2 linked regions of the Haloferula helveola genome follow. The protein of the gene in region 2 binds, or shares a complex with, the protein of the main gene of each other region. Links are inferred from orthologs where the notes say so. Each region holds a gene or a part of one and is shown on either strand. Other genes may lie near its edges.

Region 1 (2,788 bases), 1.5 Mb from region 2 along the record:
TACGCCATCGAACGTCACCGTGCCCTTCCCGGCTTTGAGGACGCCCTTTTCGACCACCAGCCCGTCGCGGCTGCAGAACATGACCAATTCCTGAATCTCGAAACGACGGATCCAGTTCTGGGAAAACGTTCCACCGGTAAAGCTCAGCCGCCAGCCGTTGGCGGTCCGGTTCGCCAGCAGCTTGCTTCCCGTGATCCCGCCATAAGCCCTTTCGAAATAGCCCCAGCTCAATCTGGCGTTGTTGACATCGAGACCACGCAGTTCGAATCCCGGATGATTTGCGAAAAACGCACCGGCCGCAGCGGAAGCCTCCTCTTCGGAATTCGCACCGGCCCTCAGCTCCATATCGAGCCAGTTCATCTGGATCACACCGGCCTCCCACTTCTGGGTCAGGCCGTCGAGCATCCCCATATTGAACACCAGATTCCCGGCCTCCATCGATTGGAAGAAACTCTCCGGCGTGCCGGTCGCGCCAACCCTTCGGACCATCGCCTGACCTTGGATCCGGCGGAACCCCAGAAGCTTGGCATCTGATGCCTCCACCGCCTTCTCGAACCCGCTGCGGATCTGGGTCTGGAAGGCGCCCGTGTTCACCCGCTTGACCAGATAATAGAAAAACAGCAGGCCGATAAGGGCGACGACGATCAGTACCCGGAAGGCCATCCGCAGCAGGTGGAACAGCGTGATCGACCAGCCGCCGCCGCTCGACATCGAGTGGCGAAGCTGGAACCAGAAGCCCTGGCTGGCAATCCACTGGCTCAGGCGCTGGTTGAATTCTTGGCTCTTTTCGGCTTCCATTGAGGATCTGCGGGACGCCCCGAAATAAAGCCCTGCCTTCGAGACCACGCGAGGCCAAATTTCCCTAGCGCAGCCGGACGGGATTCCGTAGCAAACGGGCGTGGAAGGCGAGGACTACAAAGTCAGGCTGGAGATCTTCGAGGGCCCCCTCGATCTCCTGCTTTACCTGATCAAGAAGGATGAGGTCGACATTCAGGAAATCTCAATCGCCCGGATCACCAGCCAGTATCTGAAGTACATCGAGACGTTCCGGATGCTGAATATCGACCTCGCGGCCGAGTTCATCGTGATGGCGGCGAATCTGATGTATCTGAAGAGCCGCACCCTCCTGCCCCGTCAGGAGCAGCCGCCGGAGGAAATGGAGGACGAGGACGATCCGCGCTGGGAATTGATCCGGCAGCTGATCGAGTACAAGAAGTTCAAGGACGCCGCCAGCCTACTCAGCCGCCGGGAACTCGAGCAGGCCGACCGTTTCGCGCTCAAGCCGGAGAAGCCGGAAACCGATCCGGAGCCACCACCCCTTGCGGAAGTCTCGATCTTTGATCTGATCCGCGCGTTCCAGAACGTCCTGAAGCGCTTCGAGGAGTCGCACGACCTCGGTGACATCGTCGACGACCGCTACACGGTTTCCGACAAGATCGAGATGCTTCTCGGACGCTTCGGCCCGGGGCAGGCAGCCCGCTTCGACAGCCTCTTCGAGGACGCCGTCACCAAGGCGGAAGTCATCGTCACCTTCCTCGCGGTGCTCGAACTGATGAAGATGAACCAGTTCGTGATCCGCCAGACCGGAGTCTTCGGCGAAATCGACATCGAACGCCGCGCATCCGGCGCGACCACCGCTGCAGAAGCGCTGGAGGCATTTACCGAGGCCCAAGCCTGAGCAGCACCCCGCCCGCTTCAGCCCAAGCGGTAAGTGATCCGCGCCTTGGTGACGTCGTAGGGCGACATCTCCATCTTCACGCGGTCACCGATGACCAGACGAATGAAGCGTTTGCGCATCTTGCCCGAAATATGGGCGAGCACCTCGTGGCCGCTCTGCAGTTCCACCCGGAATTGGGTTCCCGCCAGAACGGATGTGATGGTGCCCTCGACCTCAACCGCCTTCTCCTCATCATTCGGATCGGTTGACTTGTTCCGCCGGTCATCGTCCCTCCTGCGGCCGCGCCCGCGTCCGCCGGGTCTGCGTCCTCTGCCTCTCGGTCGTCTGCTACTCATATCAAATCGGCGAGCCGGCGCGACTGGCGCATGCTGCCGGGCGGAGAGTTGCGGATCGAAACCTGAGGATCAATGGCAAAAATTCCTTGATTCCGCCGGGAACCCGCTTCCGGGATCGTCCCGGCAGCCCGCCCGCGGGGCACCCCGCCTGCCGTCGGAAAACCTGGCCGGAAACCCCCGATTTCTCCACGGATTTCCGATTGACACCCCGGGGGGCGCTCCCTAGTTTGCCCGCCCTTCCGCGCAGGGGACCAGCTTTCGGGGTCCGGATCGCGCCGAAGCCCAGCTCGAACCATCATGAAGACTTTTTCCGCCAAGCCCGCTGACGTCGAACGCAAGTGGTATGTGATCGACGCCGCCGACAAGATTCTCGGCCAGGTTGCCGTCGAGGCCGCCCGCCTTCTGCGCGGCAAGCACAAGCCGATCTTCACGCCGCACATCGACACCGGCGACTTCGTCATCGTGATCAATGCCGACAAGGTGCGCCTTTCCGGCAACAAGGAGCGCGAGAAGATCTACACCAGCTTCAGCGGATACGTCGGCGGCCAGAAGGTCGAGACCCCGCGTATGGTCCGCAAGCGCCGTCCGGTCCTCCTCGTCGAGCGCGCCGTCCACGGCATGGTTCCCAAGACCCGCCTCGGCCGCGCCCAGATGGGCAAGCTGAAGGTCTACGCCGGTGCCGAACATCCGCACGAGGCACAGTCGCCCGAGGCCTACGAAATCGCCTGATCCCCAATTCGACTTTTTTGAACATGAGCGCAGCAGCAGCTACCCA
Region 2 (8,865 bases):
GCTGATCCGGAACTGCGACTGCAAGCGCTCGGGCGGCGAGTCCTGCAGCCGCTGGAAGGTCTTCTCGTCCCAATTCACGAACCCCTTCTCCGGCGGACGCTTCTTGACCGCCTTGCTCTTCTTGCCCTTGGCGGCCGCCTTCTCCTCGGCCTTCCTGTTCTCAATCACATACGCCGGGGCCTGAGCCACCACGTAGCCGATGTCATCGAAGCCCCGTCGGCCGGCCCGGCCGCAGATCTGCTTGAAGTCGCGCACGGTCAGGATGCCAGTACTGTCGCCGCCGTACTTGAAGAGCTGGGTGAGAAGCACGGTCCGGATCGGCACATTGACCCCGACCCCGAGCGTGTCGGTGCCGCAGATTACCTTCAGCAGGCCCTCCTGGGCGAGGCGTTCCACCAGCACGCGATACTTCGGCAGCAGTCCCGCGTGATGGATACCCAGCCCGTGGCGCAGCAGCTTCTTGATCTCCTTTCCATAAGGACTCCTGAAGTCGGCCTCCTCCAACACCTCCGCGATCCGCTGCTTTTCCTCCTTCGAGCAGAAATTCCGGCTCATCAGGTCTTGGGCGGTCTTCGCGCAACTGAGCTGGGTGAAGTGGACGAGGTAGATCGGCGCCCTGCCGGCGGTCACCAGCTCCTCGACCCGGTCCTCAAGCGTGGTGAGGCTGTATTCGAACTCCAAAGGCACCGGCCGCTCGTCGGAACGCACCAATGCGGTCGGCGCCCCGGTGAGTCCGTTCAGCTCCCGCTCGAAGAACTCCGTGTCACCCAACGTCGCCGACATCAGGAGGAACCGTGCCTGGGGCAAGGTCAGCAAGGGAACCTGCCACGCCACGCCACGCTCCTTGTCGGAGTAGTAGTGGAACTCGTCCATGATAACGTCGTCCACCTGTGCCTTCCCGCCCTCCCTCAGGGCGAGATTCGAAAGGATCTCCGCCGTGCAGCAGATGACCGGCGCCGACGGGTTGACGGTTGCGTCGCCCGTGATCATCCCGACCTTCTCCGGCCCGAAGACCTTGCACAGCGAGAGGAACTTCTCATTCGCCAGCGCCTTGATGGGAACCGTGTAGTACGACCGCCGCCCTTGGCAAACCGCCCGGAACTGCAATGCCAGCGCCACCAGCGATTTTCCCGAGCCGGTGGGTGTGTTCAGGATCACGTTCTTCCCCGCGAAAAGCTCGAGGATCGCTTCCTCCTGATGCCCGTATGGCTCGATTCCCGACTCGATCACGTAGTCGAGAAACGCCCCGAGGATCTCGTCGTTCGAGGCGGGGTTCGCGACATTCCGGGGGTCAAGGGTGGCCATCGGCGGGCGACCATGGGGGTCGATTCCGGAAAAGAAAAGCGGCGGGGCGACACGGCCGTCGATTGACCGCCGACCGCGCCGCGGAGTAGCCAAGCTGTATGGAATTCCAGAACGTCACCGCGACCGCCAAGGCCAACGTCTACTTCGACGGCAAGGTCATCTCCCACACCATCATCACCGCCGACGGCGCCCGCAAGACGCTCGGGGTGATCCTTCCGGGCAGCTATCACTTCGGCACCGAAGCCGCCGAGCTGATGGAGATTGTCGGCGGCGCATGCGAGCATGTCATCGACGGCACCGACGCCTCCATCTCAATCGCCGAGGGAGGATCCTTCAACGTCCCCGCCAACTCCGGCTTCACCATCACCGTCGAGGGCGAGCCCTGCCACTACGTCTGCAGTTTCCTCTGACCGATCCGAATGGTGTTGCCTGAGCGGTTGTCGACGTCGGAAAGCCGAAGGTCTCAAAGTCGAAAGTCTGAACAATCCACCCGTTGCGATGGTGCGACAGCCCATGTGCAAAGGGCACTTTGACCTCGGAACTTTCGACCTCCTGAAGGAGGAACAACGAACCCCGGTGGCCCGCGATTGGGGTTTGTAGTTCCCCGTTTACGGCCTCCATCCGGAAAAAACGGAGGGCGGCAGCTCGACCCACCCGGGTCTTCGCCACCGCCCCCCTTCCCTCTCCTGTCGGAAATTGTCTAACGTTCGTCCTTCGATGTTGGGCGTTCGATGTTCGACGTTCCTCAGGCATCCAGCCTGAGGGCCGCCTTCTGCGCCGCGCTCTTGGCTTCGGTCTTGTCGTCTCCGCCGGCAGCCGTAAGCCGCATACCGACCGGCTTCGACACCCCGAACTCCTCCATCGTCACGCCATACATCACGTCGGCACGGCTCATGGTGCGCTTCGAGTGGGTCACGATGATGAACTGCGAGCGGTCGACGAAGCGGTCGAGCACCTTGACGAAGCGGCCGATGTTCGACTCGTCGAGCGGCGCGTCGAGCTCGTCGAGCACGCAGAACGGACTCGGCTTGATCATGTAGATCGAGAACAGCAGCGCGACGGCCGTCATCGAGCGCTCACCACCGGAGAGCAGCGCGATCGACTGAAGCTTCTTACCGGGCGGCTTGGCGATGACCTCGATCCCCGACTCCAGCGGGTCGCTCTCGTCGAGCAATTCGAGGTCCGCCTTGCCCTTTTCTCCGAAGAGTTCCTTGAACATGTCTCGGAAGTTCTTCCGGACCTGGGCAAAGGTTTCGGCGAAGCGGCGCTGGGTCTCCTCGTTGATCCGCTCGATGACCTGAAGAAGCTCCTCCTTCGAGGAAACGAGGTCTTCGTAGTTGTTGCGGACGTCGTTGTGGCGCTCCTCGAGTTCCTCGAACTCCTCGATCGCATCGAGGTTCACCGGGCCCATCGAATCAAGGCGGCGCTTGAGGTCACCGACGCAGCCTTCGACGAACTCCCAGTCGGGCTCGCCTTCCAGCGCGGGTGGCAACTCGATGTCGTCATCGGTAGCGTCGACCACCATCACCGGTGCGTTTTCGTCCTCGTCCTCCTCGCTGTCCTCGGAGGACTCCACGATACGCGCCCGTCCCTTGCCGCCGCCCTTCTTCTGCGAATCGATGCAGGCAAGCAGCGCGTGGGCGTCGGGCTCGAAGTTCGCCAACTCGACATTGTGGCGCTCGAGAATCGAGTTCACGAGGTTCTCCAAGCGGAGCTCGACCTTGGTCACGGCCACCTCCTCGCGTCCACGTTGCTCGGATGCTTTCGAGAGTTCCTTGCGCGCGCTCGACAGCGCCGACTCGGCTTCCTCGATCGCTTCGAGCAGTTCGTTGCGACGACCCGAGCGCGACTCGAGTTCGGCCTCAAGGTCCTGGATCTCCAACTGGTGGGTCTCGACCTCCTCGGCAAGCTGGTTGTTCTCGGAGCTGGCGCCTTCGATGCGCTGCAGGAAAGCCTCGATCTCCGTCTCACGGCGCACCGCGATCTCGCGGAGCTCGGCAAGGCGGGCCTCCATCGGCTGCTGCTGGGCTTCCTGCGCTTCCTTGGCCCGACGCTCGACGGCCAGAGCCGTGCGCATCTCGTTCAGCGACTCGGAAAGCTCGGCCTCGCAGCGGCGTGAACCTTCAAGCTCGCTGTTCAGGCGGCTTTGATCGGCCTCGCAGGCTTCCAGTCGTTCGCGGGCGGCCTGCAACTCGCTCTCCATCGAACTGCGGCCCTCGACCGCCGCCTGCTCGCGACCTTCGAGTTCGCCACGCTCCCAGCGGACATTCTCCAGCTTGCTCTCCACGCTTTCCAACTCGCGACGTGCCAGCGTCTGCTGACCTTCCAGCGTAGAAAGCTCGACCTTGTGGCGCTGCATCCGGTCACGGCTGGTTTCCAACTCCTCCTGGAGCCGGACCAGTTCGCCTTCGAGATGCGTCACGCGGGCCTTCGCCGCTTCTTCGGCTTCCGCGAGCTGGGCGACTTCGGCTTCGAGTTCGCGGACCTCATTCTGGCGCTCGAGCACCGAGACGTTTCCTTCGCCAGCAGCACCGCCGCTGACCACGCCCTCGGCGCCGACCAACTCGCCCGAGAGCGTCACGAGGGCCACTCCCGGCTGATCGCCCCGAAGCTTCATCGCGGTCGCCAGATCGTTGACGATCAGCACGCGCTCAAGCAGGCGCTCGACCACGCTGCGGACCTTCTCGTCGACCTTCACCTTGTCGAGAGCCCACGCCACGGCACCGTCCGGAAGCGACTCCATCTGAGTGCCGTTCGAACTGCCGACGAAGCTCTGCGGAAGCACCGCCGCATGGCCGAGCTTCTTCTCGGTCAGACGCGCGATCAGCGACTCGGCCAAGGCTTCGTCGGAGACCAGCACCGCCTGCAAATGACTGCCGAGTGCGGCCTCGATGGCACGGGCACAGTCCGGGTCGGCCTCAATGAAGCCCGCCAGCACCCCGTGGATGCCCGGCTTGAAACGATCCGGCTCGTCGAGCCCGTCGAGCACCTTGCGCGTGCCGGCCTCGAAACCTTCGCCACTGGCAACCAGCTGCCGCAGCACATCAAGACGTGAGGAACGTTGAGCCAGAGTCCGGTGGGCCTCGGCAGCGGCCGATCGGGCCGCATCGAGATCGCCGCGATTGTGCTGGAACTGGCGCTCCGACTTCTGGAAGGCCTCCTCCAGCTCGGCCGAGCGGGAAGCGTGCTCCTCAAGCCGCGTGGAAATCTCCTCCGCCTGCGCGCCGGCCTCGTCGAGCTCGAGATTCAACCGCTCCTCTTCCTCGGCGAGTTGACGCGCGCGCTCGCGGCTGGTTTCGAGCTGCGCCATCGAGCTTTCGATCTTCGCCTGCATCGAAGCGATGATCGTCTGTGTACGGTTCGCCTCGTTGCGGGCGTCGCGGAGCTTGTTCTCGATCTGCTCGCGCTCGGCACGGGCCACCGAAGTCCGCTCTTCCTGGTCCTGAAGCTGGATCTCCATTTCAGCGATCCGGCGGGCCAGTTGTTCCAGCGCCTCGTTGGCGGCGGTGAAATCGAACTCCTGCTTCTGAAGCTTCTCGCGGGTGGCCTCGATCTCGTCGCGGTTCTGGCCGATCCGGCCTTCCAGCTCCGAGCGGCGCTCGTTGTTGAAGGCCATCCGACCCTCGGCGCTCGCCAGCGAGTTGCGGTGCTCATTGAGCTCCTGGCGAAGCTCGGCCAGTTCGCCTTCGAAATTCCGAGCCGCGAGACGGGCATCGGCCACCGCCTCCTCCTTCGGCTCCATCTTGTGCTCGAGATCCGCCTCGGTCGCCTCAAGCGAACGGATCGAGGTCCGGAGTTCCTCGCACTCTGCTCCGAGTTCGACAAAGCGCTTGTGGGCGAGGTGCGTGTCGAGGATCCGCACGTCGGCCGCGAGCGTTTGGTAACGTCGCGCCTTCGAGACCTGCCGCTTGAGCGAATTCATCCGGCGCTCCTGCTCGGCGAGCACGTCGCTGACCCGCAGCAGGTTCGCCTCGGTGTACTCGAGCTTCCGCAGCGCGTCCTTCTTCTCGCGCTTGTATTTGGTGATCCCCGCCGCTTCCTCGAACACCGCCCGGCGTTCCTCGGGCTTCGACGAAAGGATCTGGTCGATCTGACCCTGCGCCATGATCGAGTAGGCCGTGCGACCGATCCCGGTATCCATGAACAGGTTGTGGATGTCCTTCAGGCGGCATAGCGTGCCGTTAATCCGGTACTCCGACTTGCCGTCGCGGAACACCCGTCGGGTGATGCCGACCTCGTTGTAGTCGACCCCGAGCGAGTCCTCGCAGTCGGCCATCGTCAGCGTCACCTCGGCCATGCCGAGCGGCTTGCGGCGTTCGGTGCCGTTGAAAATGACGTCGGCCATCTCACCGCCACGCAGCGCCTTGGCGGAAGTCTCGCCGAGCACCCAGCGGATGGCGTCGACCACGTTCGATTTGCCGCAGCCGTTGGGACCGACAATGCCGGTCACACCTTCGTGAAATTCAAAGCGCGTCTTGTCCGCGAAGGACTTGAAGCCGTGGATATCCAGGGATTTGAGATACATCGACAGGTTGAGGTTTCGGGATTCAGGTGCCCGGGAGGGATTCCGAGCAGGGTGAGCGTAGGAGAATTCGCCGCTTGGAAAAGCTCACTCCGAGAAAAACTCTATATATGGTGCCACTTGTTTAATTTGACTACATCATGTAGTGCTTGGTGATTCTTAAGGATTCTAAACCATTATGCAGGAGCCACGGGATTGCCACCGAAAATGGTGCGCGGACTTCAGTCCGCCCCCATGGAGTGGAGCGGCCAAAAAGCTGACTAAAGTCGAAGCATCAGCGTGCACCCACTTCCCTCTTGATTTGTCATACAACTTCGCTTGGATCTCCCTCAGCAAGCCATGTCCGATTTCCTGACCGTTTCCCGCGAAGCCCACGACCGCCTCGTTTCCGCCGCCTATCAAGCCCGCGGGTTCTCCGCCGAGGAAGCCGCCGAAGGTGCCAAACTTGCCGCCGAAGCGGCCCGCCACGGCATCCGCACCCACCACGCGCTCAAGGCACTGCACCTCGACCACCTGTTCGGCTCGGCCACCGGCGGCTGCGTGCCGGGCGCCGAGATCGAGGTCGTCCCGTCGAAGTTCGAGGGCTCGGAGGTCTGGAACGCCAACCGCAAGCTCGGCCAGTCGGTCGCCTACCGCGCCATCGACCGCTGCATCGAACTGGCCGACCGCTACGGCATCGGCCAAGTCTCGGTCGACAACGCCTTCCACTACCTTTGGGGCGGTGGCTACGTGATGGAAGCAGCCGAGCGCGGCTACATCGCCTACACCAACTGCACCTCGGCTCTGGCCGAGGTCGTCCCCTTCGGCGGCAAGTTTCCGACGCTCGGCACCAACCCGCACTCGTGGGGCTTTCCTACGACGGATGCCGTAGGTTTCCCGCTGGTCAGCGACTGGGCCACCTCGGTGGTCGCGATGGGCCGGGTGCAGGCACTCAAGCGCGAGGGCAAGGAGCTTCCACCGAATGCCGCGGTCGACAAGGACGGGAACCCGACGACCAACCCCAACGAGGTCGCCGCGTTGCTGCCCTTCGGCGCCCACAAGGGCTACGCGATGTGCCTGCTCAACGAAGTTTACGGAGCGTTGATCGGTGGCTCGCTGCCGACGCTCCGTGGTCGCGCCTCGCAGGCACCTGAAGGAGAGAAAACCACCACCGCGTTCTACTTCCAGGTCATCCATCCCGACGCCGTCTCGGGCAATGCCTTCGCCAACGGCCGCGACCAGATGGCAAACCTCAAGGAAGTCCTCGCCGACATCTTCGGCCACGGCAACGAAGGATGCATCCTCCCCGGCCAGTTCGAGGCCGAAGCCCGCAAGCGCTCGGACGAAGCCGGCGGGCTTCACTTTACCGCCGCCGAAGTCGCCGAGTTCAACGAACTCGCCGACGAGATCGGCCACGCCGGACTCGAGCCGGTGTGAGACTGGGAGGCGGGACGCCCCCGTCCCGCAATCTCACGAGCTTTCCCGTACCCTGACCGTTGCGACGCGGGGGGGCGACTCGCTCCCCACAGGCCGCTCTTCACATGTCGATGCCCGGCGATCCGGGCTCGATCGTGATTTCCTCTTCGCTCATCCACGGGGTCGGCACGCGGAAATACTTCTTCTCCGAAGTCGGGTATTCCGGATCAGCGACCAGCGTCCCTGCCGGGATGCCCCGCACGTCGACGAGCCTGTTGCCGTAAGGAGAAAACACGAAGCCCGGCTTTCCTGGCGCCGGCCTCGCCACCACTTGCTCTCCTTCGGCAATCCGGATCAGTCTTCGATCGGGCGTGGTCGGATCCAGTATATCGGTCCCGGGAAGCACTCCCCGAATGTCGACCGCCTCACCCGTGTAAGGACTGTGCACGAACCCCGGGCTGCCCTCCACCGGCTTGCCCGAACGAGGCTTCGCGTCGGCCGGCGGACGCACACGGATCTTCGGGGAGGCATCGGTCACCGCCTCACCACCATCCGCATCCGCGGAAACGGGGCGCCCTTCGTGAGGCGGCGGCGCATTGCCGGACCCATCCGCTTCCCGTTCCTCCGGTTCACGATCGCAGCCAACCAAAAGCAAGGTCGTCACTATCGCCAGAAGCCCGGTTCTCATGTTCCCAGATTCCACCTTCCGGACCGGTCCCGTCAAGACGCCGGAAACGGGATCAGGCGCAAGAATCTCGAACCGCTCCACGTCTCCTATCCTCCCGATGAAGCTCCGTCTCCTGCTCGCCCTGCTCGTCCTCCCCTGCCTCCGCGCCGCGGATGCTCCGCCCAATCTGATCTTCATCCTTGCCGACGACATGGGCTGGGGTGACCCGGCCTGCTACGGCGGCAAAATCGCCACTCCCCACATTGACCGGATCGCCACCGAGGGGATGCGTTTCACCGATGCCCACACGACTTCCGCCGTCTGCACGCCGACCCGCTACTCGATCGTCACCGGCCGCTACAACTGGCGCTCGCGGATGAAGAAGGGCGTCCTTAACGGCACCTCCCCCGCCCTCATCGACGCCGACACGCCGACCATCGCGGGCATCCTCGGCGAGGCCGGCTACACCAGCAGCGTGATCGGCAAGTGGCACCTCGGGCTCGGATGGCACAAACTCGACAAGCCCCGCAAGGCGGACTCTGGACCGACCAAAGGCGGCGGCTGGGATCTCGACTACTCGAAGAAGGTCGACAACGGCCCGCTGGCCCGCGGCTTCACCCACAACTTCCTGTTCCCGGCATCGCTCGACATGCCGCCCTACCTCTACCTGCGCGACGACGTCCCCGTCGGCACGCCGACCCTGACCAAAGCCTTCCTCGTCCCCAACCGCCCGGGCGCCGCGCTGGCCGATTTCGAAGCCTCGGCCTGCCTCGCCGACTTCGCCCGCGAGTCCCGCGCCTTCATCGGCAAGTGCGCGGAAGCGAAGAAGCCGTTCTTCCTCTACCTGCCGCTCACCAGCCCGCACACGCCCATCGTTCCGTCCGAAAAGTGGAAGGGGAAATCGGGACTCAGCGACTACGCCGACTTCATGATGGAGACCGACTGGGTCGTCGGCGAGGTGCTCGCGGAACTCGAC

What was found.
Region 1: the proteins of smc (region 2) and HAHE_RS21265 are in contact, whole or in part, in a crystal structure (PDB 3ZGX), measured with the Bacillus subtilis proteins. The link is inferred for Haloferula helveola from one-to-one orthologs.

Annotation. Positions count from the first base shown.
Region 1 is NZ_AP024702.1:5,564,945-5,567,732, forward strand. It holds HAHE_RS21265 (segregation and condensation protein A), read left to right. Parts: upstream 1-898; coding sequence 899-1,678; downstream 1,679-2,788. Other genes in the region: HAHE_RS21260 (hypothetical protein), read right to left, coding at 1-798; infA (translation initiation factor IF-1), read right to left, coding at 1,696-2,013; rplM (50S ribosomal protein L13), read left to right, coding at 2,311-2,742; rpsI (30S ribosomal protein S9), read left to right, coding at 2,766-2,788. UniProt on the Bacillus subtilis protein: Participates in chromosomal partition during cell division. May act via the formation of a condensin-like complex containing Smc and ScpB that pull DNA away from mid-cell into both cell halves.
Region 2 is NZ_AP024702.1:4,083,409-4,092,273, reverse strand. The notes cover bases 1,851-6,175. They hold smc (chromosome segregation protein SMC), read right to left. Parts: upstream 5,831-6,175; coding sequence 2,051-5,830; downstream 1,851-2,050. Other genes in these bases: HAHE_RS15375 (Ldh family oxidoreductase), read left to right, coding at 6,167-6,175. Also shown: HAHE_RS15390 (DEAD/DEAH box helicase), read right to left, coding at 1-1,305; HAHE_RS15385 (pyrimidine/purine nucleoside phosphorylase), read left to right, coding at 1,404-1,715; more of HAHE_RS15375, read left to right, coding at 6,176-7,243; HAHE_RS15370 (hypothetical protein), read right to left, coding at 7,344-7,910; HAHE_RS15365 (arylsulfatase), read left to right, coding at 8,008-8,865. UniProt on the Bacillus subtilis protein: Required for chromosome condensation and partitioning.